One region of the Streptomyces sp. NPDC059679 genome, then DNA from elsewhere that is predicted to be linked to it. Evidence: riboswitches for the same ligand, from Rfam matches in the RefSeq annotation. Region 1 holds a riboswitch; each other region holds the start of a gene.

Evidence for each region. Region 1 has a riboswitch for ZMP and ZTP ahead of ACFV2X_RS47415 (bifunctional 5,10-methylenetetrahydrofolate dehydrogenase/5,10-methenyltetrahydrofolate cyclohydrolase). Riboswitches for the same ligand answer to the same signal wherever they lie in the genome.
Region 2: it holds a riboswitch for ZMP and ZTP, as region 1 does, so the genes downstream of both, glyA (serine hydroxymethyltransferase) here and ACFV2X_RS47415 (bifunctional 5,10-methylenetetrahydrofolate dehydrogenase/5,10-methenyltetrahydrofolate cyclohydrolase) in region 1, are expected to answer to the same signal.
Region 3: it holds a riboswitch for ZMP and ZTP, as region 1 does, so the genes downstream of both, ACFV2X_RS03885 (bifunctional 5,10-methylenetetrahydrofolate dehydrogenase/5,10-methenyltetrahydrofolate cyclohydrolase) here and ACFV2X_RS47415 (bifunctional 5,10-methylenetetrahydrofolate dehydrogenase/5,10-methenyltetrahydrofolate cyclohydrolase) in region 1, are expected to answer to the same signal.

Annotation. Positions count from the first base shown of each region.
Region 1 covers NZ_JBHWES010000079.1:6,193-13,245, forward strand. The annotation lists gene ACFV2X_RS47375 (NUDIX hydrolase) at 1-299, opposite strand, end outside; gene ACFV2X_RS47380 (hypothetical protein) at 511-807, opposite strand; gene ACFV2X_RS47385 (hypothetical protein) at 804-1,175, opposite strand; gene ACFV2X_RS47390 (hypothetical protein) at 1,172-1,597, opposite strand; gene ACFV2X_RS47395 (DinB family protein) at 2,032-2,532, opposite strand; gene ACFV2X_RS47400 (class I SAM-dependent methyltransferase) at 2,576-3,202, opposite strand; gene ACFV2X_RS47405 (helix-turn-helix domain-containing protein) at 3,291-3,896, shown strand; partial or broken gene ACFV2X_RS47410 (MFS transporter) at 4,001-4,240, opposite strand; ZMP/ZTP riboswitch at 4,418-4,503, shown strand; gene ACFV2X_RS47415 (bifunctional 5,10-methylenetetrahydrofolate dehydrogenase/5,10-methenyltetrahydrofolate cyclohydrolase) at 4,526-5,392, shown strand; partial or broken gene ACFV2X_RS47420 (ATP-binding protein) at 5,482-5,760, opposite strand; partial or broken gene ACFV2X_RS47425 (MFS transporter) at 5,761-6,225, opposite strand; gene ACFV2X_RS47430 (hypothetical protein) at 6,657-7,053, opposite strand, start outside.
Region 2 covers NZ_JBHWES010000038.1:103,859-110,911, forward strand. The annotation lists gene ACFV2X_RS33020 (2'-5' RNA ligase family protein) at 1-61, opposite strand, end outside; gene trpS (tryptophan--tRNA ligase) at 271-1,284, opposite strand; partial or broken gene ACFV2X_RS33030 (RNA polymerase sigma factor) at 1,466-2,011, shown strand; gene ACFV2X_RS33035 (hypothetical protein) at 2,046-2,534, shown strand; gene glyA (serine hydroxymethyltransferase) at 2,473-3,783, opposite strand; ZMP/ZTP riboswitch at 3,826-3,919, opposite strand; gene ACFV2X_RS33045 (hypothetical protein) at 4,001-5,344, opposite strand; gene ACFV2X_RS33050 (DNA-processing protein DprA) at 5,370-5,828, opposite strand; gene ACFV2X_RS33055 (hypothetical protein) at 6,012-6,353, shown strand; gene ACFV2X_RS33060 (hypothetical protein) at 6,350-6,535, shown strand; gene ACFV2X_RS33065 (hypothetical protein) at 6,532-6,759, shown strand; gene ACFV2X_RS33070 (hypothetical protein) at 6,891-7,019, shown strand.
Region 3 covers NZ_JBHWES010000002.1:301,894-308,946, reverse strand. The annotation lists gene ACFV2X_RS03910 (hypothetical protein) at 1-45, shown strand, start outside; gene ACFV2X_RS03905 (Gfo/Idh/MocA family protein) at 183-1,334, shown strand; gene ACFV2X_RS03900 (dihydrodipicolinate synthase family protein) at 1,331-2,503, shown strand; gene ACFV2X_RS03895 (sugar phosphate isomerase/epimerase family protein) at 2,500-3,357, shown strand; gene ACFV2X_RS03890 (glycosyltransferase family 2 protein) at 3,358-4,233, opposite strand; ZMP/ZTP riboswitch at 4,330-4,417, shown strand; gene ACFV2X_RS03885 (bifunctional 5,10-methylenetetrahydrofolate dehydrogenase/5,10-methenyltetrahydrofolate cyclohydrolase) at 4,440-5,303, shown strand; gene ACFV2X_RS03880 (ATP-binding protein) at 5,351-5,803, opposite strand; gene ACFV2X_RS03875 (helix-turn-helix domain-containing protein) at 5,984-6,835, shown strand; gene ACFV2X_RS03870 (DUF397 domain-containing protein) at 6,846-7,049, shown strand; gene ACFV2X_RS03865 (helix-turn-helix domain-containing protein) at 7,040-7,053, opposite strand, start outside.

The DNA.
Region 1 (7,053 bases):
ACGCTCGTGGACCAGGAGCTGTGCCGGACGCGCTCCTGGTACTCCGGTCTGGTTCGCGATCCATGCGCGGGATGGGTCATTGAGGCGGCGTCGGCAGTGACCGCGTCGGGTTGCTTGCCGCTCTTGGGCAGGTAGTCGAAGTGCCCGAGGAACCAGTCGATGGCCGCAATCGTCAGCCCGGTCTCTTCGGCGACCTTGCGCCGTAGGGCCTCGATCAAGGACTCGCAGGTGTCCACACCGCCGGCGGGGAGCTCCCACAGGCCGCCGAGGTAGCCATCGGCCGGGCGGTGCGGCAGCACCTTGCCGTCCGGAGCGGCGATGACCGGCGCCGACGACGCTCTTCTCGACGCAGTCGCGCTCGGCGGCGGGGAACTCTGCGGTTGAGCGCCTGCACCGGCCGCTGCGGTAGCGCACCGTCGACGTCGCATGGGCACGATGTGCGGCAGCACCCCGTTCCCGGAACGGGAGCGGAAACGGGGCCGCGGTCCTCGGATGCGCGAAAGGGGCGGGCTACAGGTCGGCGAACGGCGGGCAGATATACGTAACGGCGACAAGGCGCAGCCGGGGGAGCGGCAGGACCAGCATGAACCCGTCTTCCAGGACCGACAGGCGCCGCACGCCGCCTGCGACTCCCGGCCTCGGGCCGTCTCCTACGGCCGTGACGTCGATGCCCATCTCGGCCAGGTCCACGAGCTGCCCGGCGAGCCGCTCCACCTCCACAACCACGCGCTTGGGCAGCCCCTTCGCCACGTACTCGTAGTCGGGCTCGTACTCCCAGCGCCACCCCTGTCCGGCGTCCTCGGTCACCCGGCGGTCCGCCCGTCGACTCCGGCCTCGGCCGCCGCCTGCGCATGGATGGCGGCCACTTCGGCGGCGATGGCACGCCCCTCGGCCAGATCCGCCACCTGCCCCGCGCGGGCCTCCAGCTCGCTCAGGCGCGCGGCCCGCGCGGGAACACGCTCGATCGCCACCGCGAGCGCCCACCGCCGCAGGAACCGGCGCATGGGGGCCGCGTCGACCTGGCTGCGGGCGGCCTCCACCGCCGCCGTCCGCTCTGCGTCGAACGCGGCCACCTGGTTCGGCGCAATCTGCACCAGAGCCGCGCGCAGGTCCTCCGCTGTGGTCTTGGGCTGCGGGATCAGGGGCCTGTGCCCGTCCGCTGCTGCTTCGCTCATGCCGCCACGCTCCCTGTGCTCCCCGTGTTCCCCGTGCTTCCGGCGGGAGCCACGGTGATCCGCAGCTCGACGCGCCCTTCGGCATACTCCCTCAGCAGCACCTCACACAGCAGCCCGAACCCGGGAACGCCTCCCCGACGGGCTTGCTCCTGCCTCTTCCACCTGGTCTCGGCCCTCTCGCACACGCTCTCATCGAGGTAGACGCGGCATCCGCCCCGCTCCGCCGTGCCGAATGTGCTGCCGACCGGAACGGGCGCGTCGAGCGACCCTTCGGCGTACGCCGTCAGGAGCGCCTCAAGGACCCGTGAGCGGGCGCGGGCCAGACCGTCGTCCTCGGCTCGCTGCTTCACCTGCTGTTTCCACAGGTCCGTGTCCATCCAGACCAGGCGGCCAGGGCGCGCCGTGCTGTGGGCGGCTCTCACGCTTCCTCCATCGGGTGCCGGTAACGGCGCGTCCCGCCAAGACTAGACTTTCAAGGTCTAGCAATCAACGCCCCGCGCCGCGCCGTACCGGTGCCAGAGTGCCCGTCGTGGCCGGGTGCATCTGCTCGTGTGACTCACCGTGCTTCTTGTCGAAGGCCGAGTAGGGCCGTGTCGGGCATGCCGGCGTCGAACCAGTCCCAGAACCGCTGCCGGGCACCGATCTCCCAGTCGATCCAGGTGGCAATGGTCGGGTTGCCGGCTTGGCCGAGGTGTCGAGATCCAGCACGGCGTTGTAGTGGTCCTGGCTTGCGAACAGCGCCGCCGCAGCGTGGGAAGAGCGATGCGGCCCTCGGCCCGCGTAATGCTCCGCGCTCGCCCAGTTGCTGAGCCCCCTCACTTCGCCGGGGGAGAAGTTCGCCGGGGGAGAAGGCGGATCAGCGGCCGGTCGAGCCGTCGATCAGTTCACGGAGGATGTCCGCGTGGCCCGCGTGACGGCCGGTCTCCTCGATCATGTGGGTCAGTGCCCAGCGGACGCTGGGAGCGGGGCGCCCCGGTCGCGGTCGGGGGACGGGGGCGCCGAGATCGGTGCATCCGTCGAGAACGTCGTTCGCGCGCTCGACCGCCTCCCGGTAGCGGGCCACGATATCGGCCACGCTGTCCGCCGGTGCGGCCTGGAACGTCGCCTGCCAGTTGGTGACGTCGTCCCCGAGAAACATCGAGCGCTCGACGAAAGTCAGGTGGTTGAGCAGGCCGAGCAGGTTCGTACCCGACGGCACTGCGGCTGTTCGCACCTGCGGCTCGGGGGCACCGTCGACCTTCGTAGCGATCGAAGTCCGGAGGTAGTCGAGAAATGTGCGTAGGACCTCGATCTCGCTGCTTCCGGTCCGGGGCGGCGGGGTGTCGCTGCGGCGGTTGTGGCGCGTGGTGCCGGGCAACAGTGGTCACCTTCCTTCGTCGTCGGGAGCCCCGACCACCGCGTCAGGCGGTGCGGCGGATGAGGAGAACATGGTCGGTGACCTCGGCGGTGCGCCCGCCCGGGCCAGTCGCGATCCGGCGCGGTGCGTCGGCCCGCTCGGCCGTCCACGTCTCCGGGGCCAGACCGATACCGGCGGCGACCTCCTGCGGGCTCGGGTACCGGGTATCGGGGTCCTGATTCCATGACCACGGAGCGGTCGAGCCGTGGTCGACGACCAGCAGCCGCCCGCCCGGGTGCAGTGCGTGCGCGGCCGAGCGCAGGACGGTTGCCCGGTCCAGGTCACAGGGGGTGTGCAGATAGTGGGCGCAGATCAGGTCGAATCCGCCGGGCGGGAAAGACGTGTGCAAGTCGTGGTGTACGGCGATGACGCGGGCGCCCAGGCCGTGTGCGCAGGCGAGGGCGGCGAGCCGCTCGACCGCCACCGGCGAGATGTCGGCGGCGGTGACCTGCCATCCCTGGCCGGCGAGCCACAGCGCGTCGCCGCCGTCGCCACATCCGAGGTCCAATGCGTCACCGGGCGCCAGGCCCGTCACCGTCTCGGTGAGGCGAACATTCGGCCGCGGGTTGCCGGCTGCGGGCCGGGCCGCATAGACGCCGTCCCAGAACGCGACCGCATCGGTGGTGCTCATCAAGACTCCTTGTGTCGGTGGGCGCCCAGTCTTGCCAGGCACACCACGACCTGGCACGAAAACTTGCGGTAACGGCAAGATGGGCCTCATGGATCCCAAGACGGACGACGTGCTCGACGCGGTGGGGCCGCGGCTCCGTGCGCTGCGCCGTGACCGCGGCATCACCCTCGCCGACCTCGCCGCGACGACCGGCGTGTCGGAGAGCACCCTGTCCCGGCTGGAGAGCGGGCAGCGCCGGCCGAGCCTGGAACTGCTGCTGCCGCTGGCCCGTATCTACGACGTTCCGCTGGACGACCTCGTGGGTGCCCCGCGCACCGGCGACCCCCGGATCCACCTCAAGCCGATCAGACGGTACGGGATGACCTTTGTGCCCCTGTCCCGGCGACCGGGCGGGGTGCACGCCTTCAAGATGATCATCCCCGCCCGGCCAGAACCGCTCGAACCGACCCCGCAGACCCATGAAGGCTTCGAATGGCTCTATGTGCTCAACGGCCACCTGCGACTCGTGATCGGCGAGCGCGACCTGACGTTGCCGCCCGGTGAGGCAGCCGAGTTCGACACCTCCTTGCCGCACTGGCTGGGCAGTGCCGATGGCGGCGTGGTCGAGCTTCTCATCCTGTTCGGCCCGCAGGGGCTGCGTGCGCACGTACGCACCGAACCTCATCGGTCGTCTCAGGCCGGGCCCCAGCGATGAACTCGGCGCGAGCCTCTTCGAGGCCCAGGAGACCGAGGCAACCGCACAGCGATGGCTACGATCGCTGACGGAGTTATGTCGGCTGTTCGCGGCGATAGAAGCCGTCACGCAGACGGGTCCGGAGTCTCCGGCGGGGCAGGAAGCGTCCGTCGGCTGGTGCGCGTCCCCCACACTTCCGTGAGAAAGCCGCCGAGCAGCGAGTCGAGCGGGGTCAGCCCCATGCCGACAAAGTTGATCGTCGCGGCCGCGCGGCCCTGCATCCCGTCCGGAGTAACGGTCTGCCGGACGGCCATGACCGTGACATTCACCAGCTGGCTGAAGGTCCCGAAGACGAAGTTGACCGTATGGCTTCGGTCACTTCCAGCAGCAGCATTTGTCTGTGAGTTTGGGAGGCATCTCGCGTGTGGACGCGTCAGGAATGTTCACGTGAAGTGACGTCACTGCAGAGGGGATGGGCCTTCGCAAGTCGCTGCCACCCGAGGGCGCTGATCGGTGTGAGCATGCTGCGTCTACTACAGTTCAGCGTGGGCCGCGACTGGCGCTGAGGTGGAGCACCACCGGGGAGCGGCCTGACGAGACGTCGATGCCGTGCGCCTGGGCGAGTGGTCAGCAACGCCTGGAGGGCAACGATGTCCCCGACTCAGATGGCCCAGCTCATGGGCGGCACCAGCCTCGCCAAACGCATCGTCGACGAGGCCGCTGTCAAGTCGGCGGAGATCTCACGACGCACGGGGACCAGTCCCTGTCTGGCGACGGTGCTGGTGGGAGAGGATCCCGCGTCGGCCACGTACGTCCGCATGAAACGAGCGCGGTGTTCGAAGGCAGGCATCCAGTCCCGGCATATCGGTCTGCCCGCCGCCACCACGACCGCCGAGCTGATCGACACCCTCGCGGACCTGTCCAGCGATCCGGAAGTGCACGGCATCCTGCTCCAGCACCCCTGCGGCCCGCACATCGACGAGCGAGCGGCGTTCGAGTCCATCGCTCCGGAGAAGGATGTCGACGGGGTCACGATGCATTCCTTCGCCGCGATGAGCTTCGCGCTGCCGGGCTTCGTGTCCTGCACTCCGGGCGGGATCATGCGGTTGCTGGAAGCGTACGACGTCGAACTCGCCGGCAAGCACGCCGTGGTGGTGGGGCGCAGCGCGATTCTCGGCAAACCGGCCGGGATGCTCCTGCTCGCCAAGGACACAACGGTGACTTACTGTCACTCCCGCACGACTGATCTGTCGGCGGTCGTCCGGGAGGCAGACGTCGTGGTGGCAGCCGTGGGACGGCCTCGGCTGATCCGCGGTGAGGACATCAAGCCTGGCGCGGTTGTGATCGACGCCGGCTACAACCCGGGCAACGTCGGCGACGTGGACTACGACACCGCCCTCACTCGAGCTCGTCTGATCACTCCGGTTCCCGGCGGCGTCGGGCCGATGACCATTGCCGTCCTGCTCGCGCAGACCGTGGAAGCCGCCGCGAACCAGCTCGGAATGCAGCACCAGTGATGGCCTCGCGAGCAGCTCATTGACTTCTGATGGCGGCTCGCCGCCCGTGAGGGTGGTGAGCCGTCGAGGAGGCGTGGCCTGCGAATGTGTCAGCCGGCCTTAGCGGGTTCTGCGGCCCGGGCTCGAGTGGCGGCGAGGCGGTAGGAGTCGGTGCCGGTCTCGATGATGGCGCCGTTGAAGGTGAGCCGGTCGACGATGGCGGCGCAAAGACGCGGGTCGGTGAACGTCTTCGTCCAGCCGCCGAACGACTCGTTGGAGGCGATGGCCACGCTGGTCTTTTCCTCGCGCTCGGTCAGCACCTGGAAGAGGAGTTCGGCGCCGTGCCGGTCGAGTTCCATGTATCCAAGTTCGTCAATGCAGAGGCGATCCTGGAAGGCGGCTGATGCGAGGCACACAGTCCGCAGCGAGATGTCACTGCCGACAAAGCGGAGGCCCTCATGGATCCGCCGCCAGACCCGAGGTGGACGTTCCGGGCCTTCCGGGATGGATTCGCGGCGACCGATCCGTCGGATCGACAGGAACGACAGCGCGAAAAACACTGCGCTGGAGGCGGCAGCGATCGGCGCCGACAGCACAGACACCAATGCACCGCCGACGGCGGGACCGCCGATCTGCGCCGCGGACCGACTGCCCTCGAGCGCGCTGTTGGCCCGTACCAACTGATCGCGTCTCACCAGCCGTACCGAAGAAGCCTGGTATGCCACGTCGAAGAACACGGACAGAGCCCCGATGGCGAAGGCAACCACGAGCAGCGCCGGCAGGCCGAGCGCACCGAGGAGGCCGGCCACGGCGGCGGCGCCCAGTGCCAGGGCCCGACCGGCGTCCGTCAGTACCCCAGAGCCGGCGGAAGTCGCCGTCCCGCCACAGGCTTGACGGAGCAGGTCGACCGGAATCGGATACAGCGGAGGAAGAAGACGGCACAGGGACCCCTCGGATGACCGAAGACGAGACCCGCCAACCGGCGCTCGACAGATGCACCGACCGTTTCAGGCAGCGGGAAAGGAAGGCTCGCTATGCCGCGCGTTAAGGGCAGCACGCGATGACAGGCCGCTCACGGCCTCAGACGTCAACGCGTGCTCGGACTGCCGACCATGTCTTCGCTCCTCGTGAGTCACTCGCTGCGCGAACACTAGCTTCCGCTCGGCAGGGCACGAAAGGCAATTATGGGTCGGGCAGACGGCGGGAGGAGTGCGGATGTTCCTCAAGGTGCGGCAGCTCATCGCCGTCGAGGGCTACTTGGTGGTCGACTCGGCGGGCGGTGCGCTCACTGCTGGCATACCAGATCCGACATCACGGCGAGTGGCAGGGACGGGTTGGCTGCCGCTGCTTCCGCTACCTGCCGGTCCGTGTCGGTGAGCAGCTCTGCGATGACCGGTGGCGGGAGTGCCGGGTGGCCCGCGGCTATGGGTCTCGCCCGCTTGTCCGCCAGGCAGGCGAGCAGCGCCGAGGCCGTCGCCCCGCGATGTCGGGCAACCTCACGGAACACTTTCCGCACCGCTGGTTCGTGCCGGAGCAGGTCCTCCAGCAGCGCAGGGGGCGTGTCCGGGTTGGTCGCCACCTTGACCAGGACACGGACACCGTGTCGATCGACCATGGTGCGCAACTGCGCCTCGGTGAGGCCCGGGTGCGGAGCGAGGGCGTTGACCACCTTCGCGTCGGGG
Region 2 (7,053 bases), on a different contig from region 1:
GCAGATAGCTGCCGTACGGCTCCGGGACCGCGATCGAAACGCCGAGCGTTACGGTCCCCACTGCGTTCTCCCTCCTGGCCCTCCCGGGCGTTGTGGGCCTGATCCGCTGTATCCGGTGTATCCGGTGTCAGTGTGGCGGCTGGGCCGCCTTCGCGGCTAGGTTCACCGGTCCATCGGCGCACGTACCCACGGCCCCCGCGAAGGGGGCGTTGGGACATCGGCCGGTGATCGAGGTGATCGAGTAGTGCCGATCAGTGCGAATAGTGCCGGTCAGTGCTTGGCGGGCAGGAAGCCGACCTTGTCGTAGGCGCGGGCCAGCGTGTCGGACGCGACGGCGCGGGCCTTCTCCGCGCCCCTGGCCAGGATTCCGTCCAACGTCTCGGGGTCCGCGAGGTATTCCTGCGTACGCTCGCGGAAGGGGGTGACCCACTCGACCAGTACGTCGGCGAGCTCGGTCTTGAGCGCACCGTAGCCCTTGCCCTCGTACTTCCGCTCCAGGTCGGCGATCGTGGTGCCGGTGAGGGTGGAGTAGATGGTCAGCAGATTGCTGACGCCGGGCTTCTTCTCCTCGTCGTAGCGGATCTCGGTCTCGGTGTCCGTGACCGCGCTCTTGATCTTCTTCGCCGAGACCTTGGGCTCGTCCAGCAGGCTGATGATGCCCTTGGGCGTGGACGCCGACTTGCTCATCTTGATCGCCGGGTCCTGAAGGTCGTAGATCTTCCCGGTCTCCTTGACGATATGCGGAGCGGGAATGGTGAACGTGTCGCCGAAGCGCCCGTTGAAGCGCTCGGCGATGTCACGGGTCAGCTCGACGTGCTGACGCTGGTCCTCGCCGACCGGGACATGGTTGGCCTGGTAGAGCAGGATGTCGGCGACCTGGAGGATCGGGTAGGTGAAGAGCCCGACAGTGGCCCGGTCCGCGCCCTGCTTGGCCGTCTTGTCCTTGAACTGGGTCATCCGGGACGCCTCGCCGAAACCCGTCAGACAGTTCATCACCCAGGCGAGCTGCGCGTGCTCGGGCACATGGCTCTGGATGAAGAGGGTGCAGCGGTCCGGGTCGAGCCCGGAGGCGAGCAGCTGCGCGGCGGCGAGACGGGTGTTGGCGCGCAGCGCCACCGGATCCTGCGGCACGGTGATCGCATGCAGGTCCACGACCATGTAGAAGGCGTCGTGGGTCTCCTGCAGCGCGACGTACTGCCGGATCGCACCGAGGTAGTTCCCGAGGTGGAACGAGCCTGCGGTGGGCTGGATACCGGAGAGTGCACGGGGACGATCGAGGGCCATGGCACCCATTCTCTCAGGTGTGGAACCGGTCTCGGTCCGCCGGTGTATGAAAGGTGTGAGGACTCGTGAGAGGGCGCGGGAGGGGGGCCTCGCCGTGCGGAAGACGGCAAGGGCGCAGTCGGCTGGGGCCGGGGCCGAGACGGCGTCGGCCGAAGCGGAGACGGTTTCAACCGAAGCGGAGATCATCGCGCGGGTGCGCGCCGGGGACACCGAGGCGTACGCGGAGCTGATGCGCGCACACGCACCGATCGCCCATCGCACCGCCGTGCTGCTCGGGGCGGGCCCCGACGCGGAGGACGTGGTGCAGGACGCCTTCGTCAAGGCGTATCTCGCCCTGGGGGGATTCCGGGACGGCGCGTCGTTCCGCCCATGGCTGCTGCGGATCGTGACCAACGAGACCAGCAACCTGCTCCGCTCGGCGCGCCGCATGCGCACGGCGGTGGGCCGGGAAGCGGCGCTGGTCGGCGGTGCCGGCCGCGGCGGATCCGAGCCGGCCATACCGGAATCCGCGGACCCGGCGGTGGCGGCGCTCGCGGGCGAGCGGCGGGCCCGACTGCTGGCCGCGCTGGACGAGCTGAGCGAGCCACAGCGGCGGGTGGTCACCTACCGCTATCTGCTGGATCTGGACGAGTCGGAGACCGCGCAAGCGCTCGGCTGGCCGCGCGGCACGGTGAAGTCCCGGCTCAGCCGTGCGCTGAGGCGGCTGGAGGGACTGCTGGCGGAGGGGGAGGAAGGAAGGCGGGAAAGTGACGGAGCGGAATATGAAAAGGACCGCGGAGAGGGGCTCGGGGTCGCCCGCGAAGGGCACCGAGGCTGTGGCCCGGACCGGGGACGGGGACGGGCGCCTGCCCGACGAGTTGCGGGCGCTCGGGCGCGCGCTGGAGTCTCCCCCGCTGGGCGGGTCGCCGGTGGACGGAGAGACGCTGATCGAGCGGGTGATGGCGCGGATAGTGGGCGCTTCGGCGGCCGCCCCCGCGACCGCTCCGGACCGGGACGGGCGGGTCCAGGTCCGGGCGGACGAGCAGTGGCGGGACCTGCCCGGCCTGACGGCCGGACAGGGCTCCGCGGACGACCAGCCCGGGCCCAGGCCGGAGGGCTCCCAGCCGGAAGGGTTGAGCCCGGACGAAGTCAGCCCGGACGAGGCCAGCCCGGACGAGGTCAGCTTGGACGAAGTCAGGCCGAACGACGTCAGGCGGTCGGCAGACCGGGGGCGGGGTAGGCGGCCATCAGCTCGGCGACCTCGGCCCTGATCTTGGCGAGCGTTTCCTCGTCGCCGCTCCCGGCGGCACCCACGCCCCGGTCGATCCACTCGGCGACGGTGGCCATGTGCTCGGTGCGCAGACCGCGCGAGGTCAGGGAGGGGGTGCCGATCCGGATGCCGGAGGGGTCGAAGGGCTTGCGCGGGTCAAAGGGGACGGTGTTGTAGTTCACCACGATCCCGGCCTGGTCGAGGGCCTTGGCCGCGACCTTGCCCGGCACGTCCTTGGGCGTGAGGTCCATGAGGATCAGGTGGTTGTCGGTGCCGCCGGAGACCAGGTCGAAGCCTCGGGCGAGCAGGGCTTCCGCAAGGGCTTGGGCATTGGCGACGATGGCGTGGGCGTAGTCGCGGAAGGCGGGCTGGGCGGCCTCGTGCAGGGCGACGGCGATACCCGCGGTGGTCTGGTTGTGCGGGCCGCCCTGCAGCCCGGGGAAGACGGCCTTGTCGATCGCCTTGGCGTGGACCTCGCGCGACATCAGCATCGCGCCGCGCGGCCCGCGCAGCGTCTTGTGGGTGGTGGTGGAGACGACATCGGCATGCGGCACCGGGGAGGGGTGGGCGCCGCCCGCGATCAGCCCGGCGATATGCGCGATATCGGCGACCAGCACCGCGTCCACCTCCCGGGCGATCTCCGCGAAGGCGGCGAAGTCGATGGTGCGGGGCACCGCCGTCCCACCGCAGAAGATCACCTTGGGGCGCTCCTTACGGGCCAGGTCGCGCACCTCGTCGAAGTCGATCAGCCCGGTGTCCTGCCGCACCCCGTACTGGACACCGCGGAACCACTTGCCGGTGGCGGAGACGCCCCAGCCGTGGGTGAGGTGGCCGCCCATGGGCAGCGACATGCCCATCACGGTGTCACCGGGCTCGGCGAAGGCCAGGTAGACGGCGAGGTTGGCGGGCGAGCCGGAGTACGGCTGCACGTTGGCGTGCTCGACCCCGAACACGGCCTTCGCGCGGTCCGCCGCCAGGGTCTCGACCTGGTCGATGACCTGCTGGCCCTCGTAGTAGCGGCGGCCCGGGTAGCCCTCGCTGTACTTGTTCTGGAGCACCGTGCCGGATGCCTCCAGAACGGCGCTGGAGACATAGTTCTCGCTGGGGATCATGCGCAGGGTCTCCGCCTGCAGCCGCTCCTCCGCCCCCACCAGCGCGGCAAGCTCCGGGTCGGCCTCCGCCAGTGCGGGATGAGAGAGGAAGGGGCCGGGGGAAGAGGCGGAGTCGGAATGGGAGAGGGGCTGGCTCATTGGTGTCCTCCGGGCGATCGGTCGGTTGGTCCGGTCGAAGTCCCGGGGTGCCCAGGCGGGCGGCACCTCGTGATGGTCGCAGCCGCACACCGCTTCCTCGTGGTCTCTTCCACGTTCGCCAGTCACGGCGTGCGCTCCCACTCTAATCGGGGTGCGGTTTCGGCCCAGCCGGGCGTCGGCTCATCTTGGCCTTCGGGCCGGACAGGGGCTCGTCATGTCAGCTTCCGAGTAGTTCGACGAGGTGATCGTCGAGGTCGGCGACGAAGTCCTCACGCCGCCAGGGCCGCAGTTCCCTGCGTGCCTGCCGCAGCCGCAGCGCGGGCACACGCCCGCCGGTACTGGCGGCGGAGTCGACGCAGCTGTGCAGAAGATCCGCGGCTTGCTCAGGCGCGTCCAGCCGGATGCAGGCCAGGGCCTGATCGGTGGAGACGATGGCCCGCTGTACCCGCTCACGCGGTGTGCCGAGAGCCGCCACGCTATCGGCGAAGAAGTCGTGAGCGACCGCCGCGTCTCCGACGTACAGCTCACACAGCCCCTCGAAGCCGCGCAGGTGGTCCGGGCTGAAGCTGGCCGGCGCCGGATCGCCCTCGCCGTTGCGGTCGAGGTCGTACCAGGCAAGCGACAGCGCAGTCTGCGCGTGCCGCTCGGACCCCGCTCGGGCGGCGACCTCGGCTTGTAACGCATGCGCTCGGGCCCGCACGCGGACACTGTCGCCCGTACGCGCATCACGCACCGCGGCGTCGACCAACCCGCGGGCCGCTTCGATACCGGGGGCGGAGTACAGCGTGACCAAGGCGTGGCTCATGTGGACGACGGCCCGGCGCCACCGAGCGTCGAGTTGTCCGGCCGTAGCCGTGGCGGCCGCGTACAGCGCGCGGGAGGCTTGGTCGTCCCGGGTCTCGAACGCCAGCCGCCCGCCGAGGGTGTACGCCTGCACCGCGACCGTGCGCAGCTCAGGTAACAGGGGGGCGGGGACAGCTCCGAGCAGGAGCCGCCGACAGGACTCGATCACGGGGGCGAGCAGGAGTTGGAGCCGAGCGAAGGGCAGCGAGCCGACGTGCGCGTTGACGTCACCCACGGCCGTCCGTAACCCGTCGAGCAGGACCTCATCGACGCGCGTCGGATCGGTGAGCGCGGCGGCCATGGACAGTCGGGTTGCGGGCCCGAGTAGAGCGAGCAGACCGGTTCCATCATCAGTGGCCGTACGCATCAACAGCGCGCGCAGATCGCTCAGCCGGGCTTCCGCCTCTCCCAGACGGGCCAGCGCGTCAAGCAGTTCGGCGAAGTCGCTGCCCGGCCCGAGTGCGATATGCCCGTCGGCGCCTCGGGCGTAAAGATGCACGAGCAGAAGCTGATACCGGTCGCTGGGGAGGATGGGGCGCGTAGCGCTCTCCCACCGGGCCACCGATCGCTGCACGCTCGCGGCAGATGAGTCGAGGGGCTGGCCAAGGCGGCGCGCTGTGGCGATGAGTGCCCGTGAGGTTTCGGCCAGAGACCATCCCCGTGCCTTCCGAAGGGACTTGAGGGCAGCAGCACCGAGGAGCATTTCGCGCGTGCTCATGGCCTCATCATGCCGGTGATTCGCGTCACACGGGCACGATCAGATGAGGTTTCCCCTGTTCGGCACCGTAGTTGATGGTTTGCCAGGTACCAGAAGTACCCTGCGGGCCAGCGAGGGGGAACCCGATGACCATGTGGGAGTGGTCGACCATCCAGCGGTTCCGGGCGTGGAATGCGGGCGCATCGAGCCGGTCGGCGCGCAATTCGACGATCTCCGTGATGCGGTTGCGGCTGCGGGTGATGGCTTGCTGCGCCTCGGCGGGCTGCTGCTGAACGGTACCGGGTACGACGATCGTGATCTGTGAGGATGCGTTGCCCGCCAGCCAGAGCAGGGCGAGGGAGTCGATGCCCGTGGCCCCGCCGAGGTAGAAGCTCGCGTTGGGGTCTACGAATGGGCCAAGGTAGTCGGCGAACAGTTCAGCGTAGCTCGCGAGATCGCGATGCGCTGTCGACCGCGTACCGGTGATGGCCACAGCCCGGGTCATGATCCACTCCGTGTCATAGGTTGTCATATCCCGCCGCGGTTCACGGTGCGGTGATATCGATGCATGGACGCATCCCGTTGCCTCGACCTGGCTGAACGCCTGAAAGCCTACGGACCCGAACCGTGGGCACCGCCAAGCGGCCGTGGCACGGAGCTGCAGCCCGCTGGCCGTTCTTGGGACGTCGTGCGCGTTCCCCTCTCCATCGGCATCGGTAAACACACCCTCGACCTGCTGGGCGAGGCGACGGGCGCGGTCATCAAGAACCCCTTCGACAAGGTCTTCTACTGGTTGATCGCGCCCGGCTCAGCCGCCGGATGGGACATGAGCGCGCTACCCAGCATCGAGGTCTGGGGAGCGACCGCCTATATCGAGGTACCCGCCATCGACTCCCGTAGGGGGCCCGGGGTGCGCTGGCGCGTACCGCCCCGGGACGACCGGCATCTCACCGACCCGACGGCTCTCCTCGCCGCGCTGAAGATCGCCACGAGCGCGGCGCTGGGCCCACGTGAAGGGGCCGCCCGGTGACCGAATGCTGCTATCGCTGCGACAAGCCCACCCGCGAGCCGATCACCGTGCTCCGCCCGGCCGCTTCCGGGCCCGGCTGTCTGCGGCATCTGTGCCCGGAGTGCAACCGCCGACGACCGCACCCCGACGCCGACCTCTACACGGTGCTCGTAGCCCTGCAGCACGAGAGGCAGACGAGGTGACCGTCCCCGTCGGCACCCGGCGGATGTCCCCGTACTGCGCGCTGTACATCGCCGAGCCCGACACCACACCCGACGAGATCCACGCGTTCTGCAACGGCCCGGGCGAAGTCCGGCTGAAGCCGGTACCGCCCGCCACGCGCGGAGCGCTCATCATGACCGTCCGCTGTGACTGCCGCTGCCACAAGACCTCGCCCGTCGAGGTGCTGAAGGCGGACGCCACCTAGACCGGTGGGCCGCCCGAAGGCTCACCCCACCCTCGCCCCGGCCTCCCGCTTGCAGGCCAGTGGCCGGGACGAGGACCGCGCAACCAGCGCGGGGACACCCCTGCGCACCTCAACAACTCACAGGAGCACCAATGCGATTACAGCACGCCGTCCACCTCCAGGACCCGGACGACCGCGACACCATGCCCGACACCGACACCCCAACACCCGGCGGCCAGACGCCCGGCGACTCCGACGACGGACGCCAGTACGCGCACTAACCAGACCGCGACCCCGCCCTCAGACCGCCCCGCC
Region 3 (7,053 bases), on a different contig from region 1:
ATCACGGGGCGCGCGCCGCTCAACTACCGCCTGACACTGCGCTGACGCACCGACCGCCCCGTGTCCGCTCTCCGACCCCTTCTCTCTGTGGACATGGGCGGGCCGGGGCGGCTAGCGTATAGAAAGCGCTTGCTATGACCCTGGCGACGTCTGAAGAGGACCTCGGTGAGGAGAAGAAAACCGTGACACGCAAGACAGTGCGGATCGCCATGAACGGTGTGACGGGGCGCATGGGCTACCGTCAGCACCTCGTCCGCTCCCTCCTCGCCATCCGCGAACAAGGCGGCCTCGACCTCGGCGACGGCACCGTGCTGTGGCCCGAGCCGGTCCTCGTCGGCCGCCGGGACCACGCCCTCAAGGCCCTGGCCGAGCGCCACGGCCTGGACCACTGGTCCACCGACGTCGACGCCGTCCTCGCCGACGACTCGATCGACATCTACTTCGACGCCCAGGTCACCGCCGCCCGCGAAGAGGCCATCAAGAAGGCCATCGCGGCCGGCAAGCACATCTACACCGAGAAGCCCACCGCCACCGGCCTGGCCGGCGCCCTGGAGCTGGCCCGGCTCGCCGACGCGGCCGGCGTCAAGCACGGCGTGGTCCAGGACAAGATCTTCCTCCCCGGCCTGCTCAAGCTGAAGCGCCTCATCGACGGCGGCTTCTTCGGCAAGATCCTCTCGGTGCGCGGCGAGTTCGGCTACTGGGTCTTCGAGGGCGACTGGCAGAGCGCCCAGCGGCCCTCCTGGAACTACCGCGCCGAGGACGGCGGCGGCATCGTCGTCGACATGTTCCCGCACTGGGAGTACGTGCTGCACGAGCTCTTCGGCGCCGTACGGACCGTCCAGGCACATGTCACCACCCACATCCCCACCCGCTGGGACGAGCAGGGCAAGCCGTACGACGCCACCGCCGACGACGCGGCCTATGGCATCTTCCAGCTCGAAGGCGGCGCCGTCGCGCAGATCAACTCCTCCTGGGCGGTCCGCGTCAACCGCGACGAACTGGTCGAGTTCCAGGTCGACGGCACCGAGGGCTCGGCCGTCGCGGGGCTGCGCCGCTGCCGCGCCCAGCACCGCTCCGCCACCCCCAAGCCGGTCTGGAACCCCGACATCCCGCTCACCGAGAGCTTCCGCGACCAGTGGCAGGAGGTCCCGGACAACGAGGAGTTCGACAACGGCTTCAAGGCACAGTGGGAGCTGTTCCTGCGCCACGTCGCCCTCGACGAGCCCTGGCACTGGGACCTGCTGGCCGGCGCGCGCGGCGTGCAACTCGCCGAGCTGGGCCTCAAGTCGTCGGCGGAGGGCCGCCGCCTGGACGTACCGGAGCTGAGCCTGTGACCATCCACCTCCCCGCCGAGGGCGGCGCCACCCGCCCGTACGAACCCCGCACCGAACCCGCGGCCTTCGCCCCCGGCGGTGCGCCGCTCGCCTCCCGTACGGTCTTCTCCGCCGCCCACGTCGTCGCCGACCCGTACGCCGATGTGACCCCCGACAGCCCCGCCGCCGTCGACTGGGACGCCACCCTCGCCTTCCGCCGCCACCTGTGGTCCCACGGTCTCGGCGTCGCCGAGGCCATGGACACCGCCCAGCGCGGCATGGGCCTGGACTGGGCCGGCGCCGCCGAGCTGATCCGCCGCTCGGCCGCCGAGGCCAAGGCGGTCGGCGGCCGCATCGCCTGCGGCGTCGGCACCGACCAGCTGCCGGTCACCGAGCTCGGCTACCCGTACAGCCTCGACGAGGTCAGGGCCGCGTACGAGGAGCAGCTGGAGGTCGTCGAGACGGCGGGCGCCCAGGCCATCCTCATGGCCTCCCGCGCCCTGACCGCCGTGGCCAAGAACCCCGACGACTACCTCGAGGTCTACGGCCATCTGCTGCGCCAGGCCGCCGAACCGGTCGTCCTGCACTGGCTCGGCCCCATGTTCGACCCGGCGCTCGAAGGCTACTGGGGCGCCACCGACCTGGACGCCGCCACCCGCACCTTCCTCGACGTCATCGCCGCCCACCCCGACAAGGTCGACGGCATCAAGGTCTCCCTCCTCGACGCCCAGCGTGAAATCGAGCTGCGCCGCCTCCTCCCGGACGGCGTCCGCTGCTACACGGGCGACGACTTCAACTACCCCGAACTGATCGCGGGCGACGACCACGGCTTCAGCCACGCCCTGCTCGGCATCTTCGACCCGCTGGGGCCGCTGGCCGCCGAGGCGGTGCGCAGGCTTGACACCGGCGATACGGCGGCCTTCCGCGGCCTGCTCGACCCCACGGTCGAGCTGTCCCGCCACCTCTTCCAGGCCCCGACCCGCTTCTACAAGACGGGCGTCGTCTTCCTGGCCTGGCTGGCCGGCCACCAGCCGCACTTCACGATGGTCGGCGGCCAGCAGTCGTCCCGCTCGCTGCCGCACCTGGCGCGGGCGTACGAACTGGCCGACGGCCTCGGCCTGTTCCCGGACCCGGGCCTCGCGGAGTCGAGGATGAAGGCCCTGCTGACGGTGTACGGAGTGACGCAATGACCGGTGTGAGCGGCGACCTGACCCGCCTGAGCCTCAACCAGGAAACGATCAAGCAGTGGTCGCTGCCCGAACTGGCGGAGGGCTGCGTCAAGGCGGGCGTCCCGGGCGTCGGCCTGTGGCGCGCGCCGGTGCAGGAGTACGGCGTGGAGGCGGCCGCGAGGCTGATCCGCGACGCGGGCCTGGCCGTCACCTCCCTGTGCCGGGGCGGCTTCTTCACCGCCATCGACCCGGACGAACGCGCCGCCGCCCTCGCCGACAACCGCGCCGCCATCGACGAGGCCGCCACCCTCGGCACCGACACCCTCATCCTGGTCTCCGGCGGCCTCCCACCCGGCAGCCGCGACCTGTTCGCCGCCCGCGAGCGCATCGCCGACGCCCTCGCCGAACTCGCCCCCTACGCCGCCGACCACGGCGTCCGCCTGGCCATCGAACCGCTGCACCCCATGTACGCCTCCGACCGCTGCGTCGTCTCCACCCTCGCCCAGGCCCTCGACCTGGCCGAGCGCTTCCCGGCGGACCAGGTGGGCGTCGTCGTCGACACGTACCACCTGTGGTGGGACGACACGGTGGCGGACCAAATCGCCCGCGCGGGCGCCGGCGGCCGCCTCGCCTCCTTCCAGCTCGCCGACTGGATCACCCCCCTCCCGGAAGGCGTCCTCCTGGGCCGCGGCCAACTCGGCGACGGCGCCGTCGACTTCCGCTGGTTCCGCGAGCGCGTCGACGCGACGGGCTTCGACGGACCGATCGAGGTGGAGATCTTCAACCCGGCCCTATGGGCGCGGGACGGCGCGGAGGTTCTGGCGGAGGTGGCCGACCGCTACCGGACGCTGGTGCTCCAGCGGCTGCCCGCTTGATCAGATGACCGGCGGTCGGCCCAGCCGGGTCATCCGCCATACGGTGGCCCACCGCATCGGTCGACGCGGTGGGCACGGGGTGCGCAGGCCCTCGGCGAAGCCGCCGAACCACGCCCGCAAACCGGCCGCCGACCTGGTGCGGACCATGGTCAGCGCGGTCCAGGTTCCCAGGTATACGGGGACGAGGAGGGCGGGAAGGTGCCGTTTGGCCAGCCAGACCCGGTTGCGGGCGACCATACGGTAGAAGACCGCGTGCCGGGTCGGCGATGTCCACGGATGCTGGAGCACCAAGTCCGGCTCGTAGAGCACCTTCCAGCCCGCGTCCAGGGCCCGCCAGGACAGGTCGGTCTCCTCGTGGGCGTAGAAGAACGGCTCGGGCCAGCCGCCGATTTCCTCCAGCATCCGCATGGACAGGCCGTGGCCGCCGCCGAGGAACGTGGTCACCCACCCGCCGCGCATCGGATCCGAGCTACGCAGACGGGGGACGTGGCGGCGCTGGGTGCGGCCCCGCTCGTCGGCGATGCGGAAGCTCACGATGCCCAACCGCGGGTCGGACTCGTACAGCTCCACCAGCCGGGTGAAGACGTCCGTGCTGATCAGCAGCCCGTCGTCGTCCAAGTCCACCACCACATCGACATCCCCGAACTCCTTCAGCCGGGCCAGGGCGGCGTTCCGGCCGCCGGCGATGCCCAGGTTCTCCGGCAGTTCGACACCGGTCACCCCGTCGGGGAGAAGCGGCAGCGGCGAGCCGTTGCCGACGACCACCACCCGCGCCGCGGGGGTGTCCTGCTTGGCGACCGAAGCGAGCAGGGCGGTCAGTTCGGCGGGCCGAGTGCCCATGGTCAGGATGGCGACGCCAACGCGCGGGTTACGCACGGGTGAACTCCGTTCGTCGGATCCGGTGCGGGTGATGCTAGCCGCCCCGGGGACCGGCCATCGTCCGCCGCCGAGCGGCGTCCCTCCCTTACGGTGGACGCGGGCCGTGACTGGCGCTGAGGTGGAGCACCACCGGGGAGCGGTCTGACACCGGTTGTCGATGCCGCGCGCCTGGGCGACTCATGTGAGTGCCTCAGGAGTGGCGTATGGACCGGACCCGAACAGCTCGCCTGATGGACGGCACCGGCCTGGCCGGTCGCATCATCGAGGACACCGCGAAGGCCGCCGCGGACATCGCACGGCGCACCGGGACGGCGCCCTGTCTGGCCACCGTCCTGGTCGGGGAAGACTCGGCCTCGGTGACCTATGTCCGGATGAAGCGTGCCAGGTGTCGGAAGGCGGGGATCGAGTCACGGCAGGTGGCCCTGCCTGCGTCGGTGAGCACCGGCGTCCTCGTCGACACCGTCACCGCGCTGTCCCAGGACCCGGGGGTGCACGGGATCCTCCTGCAGCATCCCGTGGGACCTCATATCGACGAGCGCGCCGCCTTCGAGGCGATCGCCCCGGAGAAGGACGTCGACGGCGTCACCATGCACTCCTTCGCGGCCATGGCCTTCGGCCTGCCCGGCTTCGCGTCCTGCACCCCCGGCGGCATCATGCGGCTGCTGGACGAGTACGACGTCGACCTCGTGGGCAAGCACGCGGTCGTCGTGGGGCGCAGCGCCATTCTGGGCAAGCCCGCCGGGATGCTGCTGCTCGGCCGGGACGCCACGGTCACGTACTGCCACTCGCGCACCGCCGATCTGTCGGCGATCGTGCGGGAGGCCGATGTACTGGTGGCCGCGGTCGGCCGTCCGCGGTTCATCGCCGGGGCCGATGTGAAGCCGGGAGCCGTGGTGATCGACGCGGGGTACAACCCCGGCAATGTCGGGGACGTCGACTTCGAGACCGCGCGGGAGCGGGCGAGCCTGATCACGCCCGTCCCGGGCGGGGTCGGCCCCATGACCATCGCCGTGCTGCTGGCGCAGACGGTGGAGGCGGCGGCACGGCAGCTGGCTGTCCGGAGCTGAGCGCGGGTCAGGCCGACAGGGCCGTACGTCGTCCGGCGCGGTGAGCCTCACACGCGGAGTCCTGGCTCGCGGAGCTCGAACCACACCCGCTTCCCCGTCTGGTTGCCGTCCGCGCCTGTCCATGCCACGTCCCAGGCGTAGGAGAGGTGGTCCACGAGTTGTAGGCCGCGTCGAGTCTCATCTTTGATGCTTGCTTGACGGATCTCGGGATGCCCGCAGGGATCGTCGTCTCGTACGCCGACGATCACGCGGTCGTCCTGGATGGTCACATCGATGTGCATGTCCGGCACCTTGGTGTGCTGTACCACATTGGTCACCACGTCCGAGGCGCAGACCTGTGCGGCGTCGACCAGGTCGGGATGTCCCGTGACGAGCAAGAGTGATGCGAGGAGATCGCGGACCACCTTTGGGCTGGTCGGGCAGTTCGGGGTGGTGAGGTGGTAAATCTGGGCTGGGTGGGCGTCGATGCGTGGGGCTCTGTCCAATGCGGCTGTGCTCATTGCGTCTCCCGGCGTGTGCGGAGGGTTGAGCGTTCATTTGCGACGCGACCGTAGGGCGAAGATCTGACGCGGCACAAGCTTGATGCGGATGCTTCACGCCTGTGGGTGACACGAAGTGGATCCGCGCGACGGTGGCGCGCCACACTGCTTCGCACGCAGGCCGATTGATGAGAGGTAGCGATGCCAGCCAGAAGCAACCCCACCGTCCGTCAGGCGCGGTTGGGATCGGAACTGCGGAAGCTTCGCGAGGCGGCCGGGTTGCCCGCCCGCGCGGCGGCGGAGATGATCGGGGGCAACCAGGCAAAGATCAGCCACGTGGAGTCGGGGCGCTGGGGTGTCAGCGCCGAACGAGTCCGACGCCTTGCGGCGTTCTACTCCGCCGCTGACGAGACATTGGTGGACGTGCTGTGTGCGATGGCTGAGGAGCGTGGCAAGGGCTGGTGGGAGGAGTATCGAGGTGTTCTGCCGCCGTCATTCCTCGATCTCGCGGAGCTCGAGCACCATGCCACGTACTTCCACTCCATCCAGGCACTCACGATTCCCGGCATCTTCCAGACCGAGGACTATGCGCGCTCCCTCTTCGAGTCGGTCATCCCGCCGCTCCCTGAGAGCGAGATCGAGGCTCGGGTAGAGCACCGGATCAGGCGGCGTCTGATCTTCGAACGTGCATCTCCGCCGACGTTCGACGGCATCATCCACGAGGCGGCCTTGCGCATGTGCAGTGGCGGCCGGAAGGTGGTGAAGGCTCAGTTGGAATACCTGCTGGAGGTGTCCGAGTGGCCTGCCGTGACGTTGCGCGTGATCCCGTTCGCCTCAGAGAAGTTCATCGGGTCGGCGCAGAATCTCCTGTACGCGGGTGGGGTCGTCCCCAGCCTGGACACCGCGACGGTCGATACCGCCTACGGAAGTGCGTTTCTGGACGCGGAGGCCCAACTCGCCAAGTACCGGGCGATCTACGATGTCCTCGCAGGTGTCTCACTGGGCATCCGTGCATCGCGGGAGACTATTCGCGGCATCGCGCAAGAAATGTGAGAGTCCTGGCATGTCCGTCATACCCATATGGAAGAAGTCCTCGTTCTCGGAAGGGGAGGGGGCCAATTGCATTGAGCTCGCTCAGCACGACGGCCGCATACTCATACGCGAGAGTGACGACCCCCACGTGATTCTCACCGCCGCCCCGGCCCGGCTCGGACCCTTCCTCGCCGCAGTCAAGGCGGGGCGGTTCGACGGCTACGGTCAAGACTGATACT